One region of the Janthinobacterium sp. Bl 1 genome, then DNA from elsewhere that is predicted to be linked to it. Evidence: predicted binding sites of a transcription regulator. Region 1 holds the regulator's gene; each other region holds the start of a gene.
The links. Region 1 encodes sigma-54, which starts transcription at its own class of promoters, with help from an activator protein. Its sites were predicted from a motif close to TGGCANGNAANCTGCTTT; they were not measured.

Region 1 (2,269 bases):
CCTTTTGACGTTTTTCTTTCTCTTTGAGGTTATCCACGGTCAGAATCACGGCGATATCGATAACTTGATCGAAATGACGTTTCACGCGCTCCAGCTTCGTTTGTACGTATTCACGGATGGCTGGTGTCACTTCGAGATGATGTCCGCTGATGGTGAGATTCATACACACTCCTAAAGATGATCGGGTTCGTGCGGTCCATCCTATCCGGCCCGCAGAGGAACCGAAAAAAACTTACAAACACTTACGCAGGCTCACTGGCGGAATTTTCAACGCTTCCCGGTATTTGGCAACAGTACGTCGCGCAATCACCATGCCTTGTTCCCCCAGCATGTCCGCAATCTTACTGTCGGATAAAGGATTTTTAGGGTCTTCTGCTCCTGTCAGTTGCACGATCAATGCCCGTATCGCCGTCGATGACGCTTCGCCCCCCGCTTCGGTGGCGACGTGGCTACCAAAGAAATATTTCAACTCGAACATGCCGTGCGGGGTCAGCATGTACTTTTGAGTTGTTACCCGCGAGATAGTACTCTCGTGTAAACCCAGTGTATCAGCTATTTCACGGAGCACAAGGGGGCGCATGGCAACGGCTCCGTGCGAGAAAAAGTTCTTTTGTCTTTCTACTATCGCCTGTGCGACGCGCAGGATCGTGTCGAAACGCTGGCGCATATTCTTGATCAACCACTTGGCTTCCTGCAACTGTGCGCCCATGGCGCCCTCGCCCTTGCCCTGCTTGAGCAAGTTGGCATACATGGCATTGACGCGCAGGCGCGGCATGACGTCGTTGTTCAGGGTCACTTGCCAGCCATTGCGCGCGCGCTTGACGACGACGTCGGGCACCACGTAATCGGACACGTCCGATGCGAATACGGCGCCCGGATGCGGATTGCACTGGCGAATCACCGTCTGTGCTTCGCGCAAGTCTTCATCGTCGCAATCGAGGGCTTTTTTCAGCTTGTTGAAATCGCGCTGGGCAAACCAGGCCAGGTGCTTTTCCACGATGACGAGGGCCATGCGCCGCGTCACCATGGCGATGTGCGGCAAGCGCTTGATCTGCAGCGCCAGGCATTCGGACGCATTGCGCGCGCCCACGCCGGGCGGATCGAAACTTTGCAGCAGCGACAAGGCCGTGCGCATCTCGTCGGCATCGATTTCCAGCTCTTCCGGCAGACGCGCCAGGATGTCGTCGAGCGTCTCTTCCAGATAGCCATTGTCGTCGAGCGCGTCGATGATCAGCTCGACCAGCGCGCGGTCGCGCAACTCGAGCACCGTCACGCGCATCTGCTCCATCAGGTGTTCGCGCAAGGTGCAGTGATGGGCCTCGAGTTGCGGGCGCGAATCTTCGTCGTCGGGCGCCTTGCCCCGGCTCGCCTCGCTCCAGTCGCTGTCGCCGCCGTCCGCAGCGGCCGGGCCCTCGCCCGCCTCGCCGTCAAAGGTTTCCGCTTCGGCCGGCGCGGCAGGCGCCTCCTGGCCTGGCGGCTGGGGCGGCGCTTCAGCCGGCGCGGCCGTGGAACTCAAGGCCCCGTCGGACAGCAGGCGCAGCGAACGGTCGAGCGGATCGTCGAGGCGCTCGAGCAAGGGATTGTCCGTCAGCAGTTGCTCGAGCTCCTGGTGCAATTCCAGGGTCGACAATTGCAACAGGCGTATCGATTGCTGCAACTGCGGCGTCAGTGCCAGGTGCTGCGAAGTGCGCAGCTGCAATGATTGTTTCATTGGCTTACATGCGGAAGTGTTCGCCCAGATAGACCCGGCGTACCGACTCGTTCGCGATGATGTCGTCGGGGCGTCCCGACGCCAGTACCGAGCCCTGGTTGATGATATAGGCACGGTCGCAAATACCCAGCGTCTCGCGCACATTATGATCGGTGATCAGCACGCCGATATTGCGCTCCTTCAAGAAGCGCACGATGCGCTGGATCTCGATCACGGCGATCGGATCGACGCCGGCGAACGGTTCATCGAGCAGCACGAAACGGGGATCGGTGGCCAGCGCGCGGGCGATTTCCACGCGGCGGCGCTCGCCGCCCGACAGGGACAGGGCCTGGTTCTCGCGCAGCTTTTCAATCTGCAAATCGGCCAGCAGTTTATCCAGGCGCTCCTCGATCTCGGCCTTCTTCAAAGGACGGCCTTCGACGGTCTGGATTTCCAGCACGGCGCGGATATTGTCTTCCACCGTCAGCTTACGGAAGACGGACGCTTCCTGCGGCAGATAGGACAAGCCCATCTGCGCGCGGCGGTGGATCGGCAGGCTGGAAATGTCCACGCCGCTGA
Region 2 (2,269 bases), 2.9 Mb from region 1:
TAATTCAATTTCAAGCCGCGCGCCAGGCGCCGTTCGGCCAGCAGCGCAGCCGTAAAAATGAGCAGCTTGTCTTTTTCGCGGGGAGTCAGGTCCATAGTTTTCCTTCTTCTTTCCTGATTAAGTGTTCCAGATGCGGGGCACGACGGCGTCGCGTCCCAGCATGGCGGGGCGCAGCAGCTGCCAGGCGGCCAGCATGACGCGGCGCGCCGCCTCGCTGTCGCCGCACAACAGGCGCACCACCACCAGCGATTTCATGTGCGTGGCACCAAACGCTGCGCCGGCCGGCGCGGTGATCCCGCGCACGGCCGCCAGCACGTCGGGAGAAACGGGCATGCCGACGGCGATCAGGGTGGCGCACACCGTGTGGCCCGCCAAGCCCAACGGACTGGCCATCAGCGCGCCGCCGCCAGCCAGCACGCCCTGCTCCCACCACAGCAGTTTGCCGCCACGGCGGATCTGCACCTGCTGGCTGATGCTGCCCGTATTGAAAACTTCGCCCGAGGCGCTGCGGCCCAGGCAGACGATGTCGCAGCCGATGTAGCTGGCGTCCGGCGCCAGTTCCACTTCGTGGCGCAGGCGCACGCAGGCCTGGTCGAAGAAAATGCTCTCTTGCGGCAGCCACTCGATGGCCGCGCCGCTACCAGCGCGCAGCACGATGTGCTGGCCCGAGACGTGGCCGTTGGCGCGGTACCACTTGGCCGCGCCCGGCGACGTGAGCAAGGCGTGCGCGCCCTCGCCCACCGTGGCGTCGACGGCCAGCTGGTCGCCGCCCACGACGCCGCCGGGCGGATGGATGATGATGGCGTGGCAGACGGCGCCGCCTTCCGGGTACAGGGGCTTTTGCACGCGCAGGGGGCCGCTGTGCGTGCGCTCGACGAGACGGCTGACGCCATCGTGCAAGGCAAAACCCAGGCGCAGCTGCGCCTGCCAGGCGCTGTGCGCGCTGGCTGGTAAAGGCGTGACTGGTCGGGTGCTGTCTGGCATGCGGGGCAATCGCGTAAATAAGCGATTACCTAAGCAGGATATGTGCCAGCGTCAGGGGAAGGAAAAGTGAGAATCGTGCACCGCGCTGCGGCGGGCGCACCGGCATGGTGCATCGGCCGCACCGCGGCGCTTAGGCCACGGCCACTGTCACGGCCAGGGTGCGCCGTTCGCGCAGCAAGGCCGTGAAGGCTTCCGCAGCGAGGGGGCGGCTGAAAAAATAGCCCTGCATTTCATCGCAGCCGTGTTCCGTCAGGAAGTCGACCTGTTCGCGCGTTTCCACGCCTTCGGCGATGACGCGCATGTCGAGGTTGTGCGCCAGCGAGATGACGGAACGGGCGATAGCCGCGTCGCTGCTGCTGGTGGTGACGTCGTCGACGAAGGATTTGTCGATCTTCAGCACGTCGATGGGAAAGCGTTTCAGGTAGCCGAGGCTGGAATAGCCGGTGCCGAAATCGTCGAGCGAAATGCCCACGCCGATATCCTTCAGGCGCGTGAGGGCCGCCACGGCCTTGTCCGGGTCGCCCATCACCGTGCTTTCCGTGATCTCGATGCCGAGGCAGGCGGGCGCGATGCCGTATTTGCGCAAGGCCGCCTCGACGAAAGGCACCGTGCGGTCCTGTGCGAACTGTTTGCCGGACAGGTTGACGGCCACCTTGATGCTGCCCAGGCCCGCGTCGTGCCAGGCGCGGATTTGCGCGCACACGCTTTCGAGCACCCATTCGCCGATGGCCGTGATCGAGCCGTATTCCTCGGCCAGCGCGATGAACAGGCCGGGCGGCACCTTGCCCAGCACCGGGTTATCCCAGCGCAGCAGGGCTTCCGCGCCCAGCAAGGCGCCCGTGCGCAAGCACATCTGCGGCTGGTAGTGCACTTCGAATTCATCGCGGCAGATGGCGCCGCGCAGCTGCTGCTGCATCGCCAGGCGGGCGCGGATATCGCTGCCCATGCGTTCCGTGAAGAAGGCGTAATGGTCGCGCCCCATTTCCTTGGCGCGCACGAGGGCCGTGTCGGCGTGGCGCAGCACGTCGTCGAGGCTGTCGCCGTCGGCCGGGCACATCGCGATGCCGATGCTCGTCGTCAGCGCCAGGCGTTCGCCATCGACGCTGAGTTCCTCGCGCAAGCCGGCCAGGATGGTTTGCGCCAGCCCCAGGGTACGCCCCAGCAGGGCATCGTCCTGCAGCAGGATCTGGAATTCGTCGCCGCCCTGGCGCACCACCGTGTCGCCTTCGCGCACGCAGCCGGACAGGAAACGCGCCACCACTTGCAGCGCCTTGTCGCCGACGGC
Region 3 (2,269 bases), 2.7 Mb from region 1:
CGTCGATACGCACGAGGCGCAAGTGCGGCCCCTGTATGAAAAAGTGGTCGCCGCCTGCAAGGCCGATACGGAAAACGGCTGCTTGCTGCTCGATTCCAGCCTCGACAGCGGGCGCTACGTGCACGCGCGCATCAGCATGCGCGCCAAGCCGGCCGGCATCAGGAAGCTCGTCGCGCTGGTCGCGACTGAAGGCGACGTCACGAGCCAGGGCACCAAGGTGGAAGACCTGGGCCGTCCCGTGCTCGACAGCAAGAAACGCCTGGAGATGCTCAGGCAATACCAGGCGCAATTGCAAGACTTGGAAAAGCGCTCGGGCGCGAACGTCGACGCCCTGATCAAGGTGACCAAGGAACTGGCTACCGTGCAAGTGGAACTGGAGCAGGCGACGGCGGCAGACGCGCTGTTGATGCAGCGCATCGACACGGACTTGCTGAACGTGGCCATCAGCGCCGAAGGCAAGCAATCGTTCTGGACACCGGTCAAGCGCTCGCTGGGCAATTTCACGGACAACCTGTCGGAAGGCGTGGCCAACGCCATCACGGCCATGGCCTACATCCTGCCGTGGCTGATCGCCTTCGTGCTGCTGTTCCCGCTGGGACGCAAGGGCTGGCGCCGCCTGCGTGGCGTGCCGCGCAAGGATTGATGCCGGGATTGTTGCGTCCGGCGCACCGTTTTACGGCAATTTGAAACCTGGCTGCACAGTCCTTGTGCAGCCAGGTTTTTTTTCGTGCGGCGGGAGCCGCGTGCACCATGGCGGACACCTGCTGGTGCTGGCATGCATTCTGCTTTAACAACATCGTATGCCCAGCTCGACCCCCACGAACCCATCACAGGAGTCCCCATGTCACGACGCATCATCCTGAAAGCGGCCGCCGCCGGCGCACTGGCCCTGGCCACGTCCACTTACATGCAGGCAGCCTTGGCCGCCGATACGATCAAGGTAGGTATTTTGCACTCGCTGTCGGGCACCATGGCCATTTCCGAAACGACGCTGAAAGACGTGGCCTTGATGACGATCGCCGAGATCAATGCCAAGGGTGGCGTGCTGGGCAAGAAACTGGAAGCCGTCGTCGTCGACCCGGCGTCAAACTGGCCCTTGTTCGCGGAAAAAGCGAGACAACTGGTGGCGCAGGACAAGGTTGCCGTTGTGTTCGGCTGCTGGACGTCCGTGTCGCGCAAGTCGGTTTTACCCGTGTTCAAGGAACTCAACAGCCTGCTGTTTTACCCGGTGCAATACGAGGGCGAGGAGCTGGAAAAGAATGTGTTTTACACGGGCGCTGCGCCGAACCAGCAAGCGATCCCGGCCGTGGAATACCTGATGAGCAAGGATGGCGGCGGCGCCAAGCGCTTCGTGCTGCTGGGTACGGATTACGTGTATCCGCGCACCACGAACAAGATCCTGCGTGCCTTCCTGAAAAGCAAGGGCGTCAAGGATAGCGATATCAGCGAGGTCTACACGCCGTTCGGCCACGCCGACTATCAAACCATCGTCGCCAACATCAAGAAGTTTTCCACGGGCGGCAAGACGGCCGTCATATCCACCATCAATGGCGATTCGAACGTGCCGTTCTACAAGGAGCTGGGTAATGCAGGCTTGAAAGCCACGGACGTGCCTGTCGTCGCGTTTTCCGTCGGCGAGGAAGAGCTGCGCGGCATCGATACCAAGCCGCTGCTCGGTCACATGGCGGCATGGAATTATTTCGAGTCCGTCAAGAACCCCGTGAATACGGCCTTCATCAAGCAGTGGAAGGCGTATGCCGTGGCGCAAAAGCTGCCGAACGCGGGTTCGGTCGTGACGAACGACCCGATGGAAGCGACCTATGTCGGCATCCACATGTGGGCGCAAGCCGTGGAAAAAGCCAAGTCGACCGATACCGACAAGGTGATCGCTGCCATGGCCGGCCAGAGCGTCAAGGCGCCATCGGGCTTCACCCTGACCATGGACGCCACGAACCACCATCTGCAAAAGCCCGTGATGATCGGCGAGATCAAGGCAGATGGGCAATTCAATGTCGTGTGGAAAACCAAGGAACCAATACGTGCACAGCCGTGGAGCCCGTTTATCAAGGGGAATGAGGGTAAGCAGAAGTTATGAGTTAGCAGCAGAAAGGCCGGGGTCAGACCCGACGGGTCTGACCCCAGATTTCGCTTGGGCTGAAGTAACGATGAGAGGTCTTTCCGCATGCGTCTGCTACGTCGTATTTTGTTATTACTTTGCCTGTTGCCGCTGTCTGCGCAGGCCGCCATTCCCCCCGACCTGCTCAAACCG

Region 2: the regulator sigma-54 is predicted to act here: its motif matches at 1,015-1,032, upstream of AC4BCN_RS19410 (urease accessory protein UreD).
Region 3: the regulator sigma-54 is predicted to act here: its motif matches at 772-789, upstream of urtA (urea ABC transporter substrate-binding protein).

Annotation. Positions count from the first base shown of each region.
Region 1 covers NZ_CM177086.1:867,123-869,391, reverse strand. Annotated here, with positions in the region: gene hpf (ribosome hibernation-promoting factor, HPF/YfiA family) at 1-163, opposite strand, end outside; gene AC4BCN_RS03915 (RNA polymerase factor sigma-54) at 233-1,711, opposite strand; gene lptB (LPS export ABC transporter ATP-binding protein) at 1,716-2,269, opposite strand, start outside.
Region 2 covers NZ_CM177086.1:4,319,743-4,322,011, forward strand. Annotated here, with positions in the region: gene AC4BCN_RS19405 (urease subunit gamma) at 1-95, opposite strand, end outside; gene AC4BCN_RS19410 (urease accessory protein UreD) at 118-984, opposite strand; gene AC4BCN_RS19415 (two-component system response regulator) at 1,115-2,269, opposite strand, start outside.
Region 3 covers NZ_CM177086.1:4,455,874-4,458,142, reverse strand. Annotated here, with positions in the region: gene AC4BCN_RS20025 (DUF4349 domain-containing protein) at 1-643, shown strand, start outside; gene urtA (urea ABC transporter substrate-binding protein) at 842-2,095, shown strand; gene urtB (urea ABC transporter permease subunit UrtB) at 2,183-2,269, shown strand, end outside.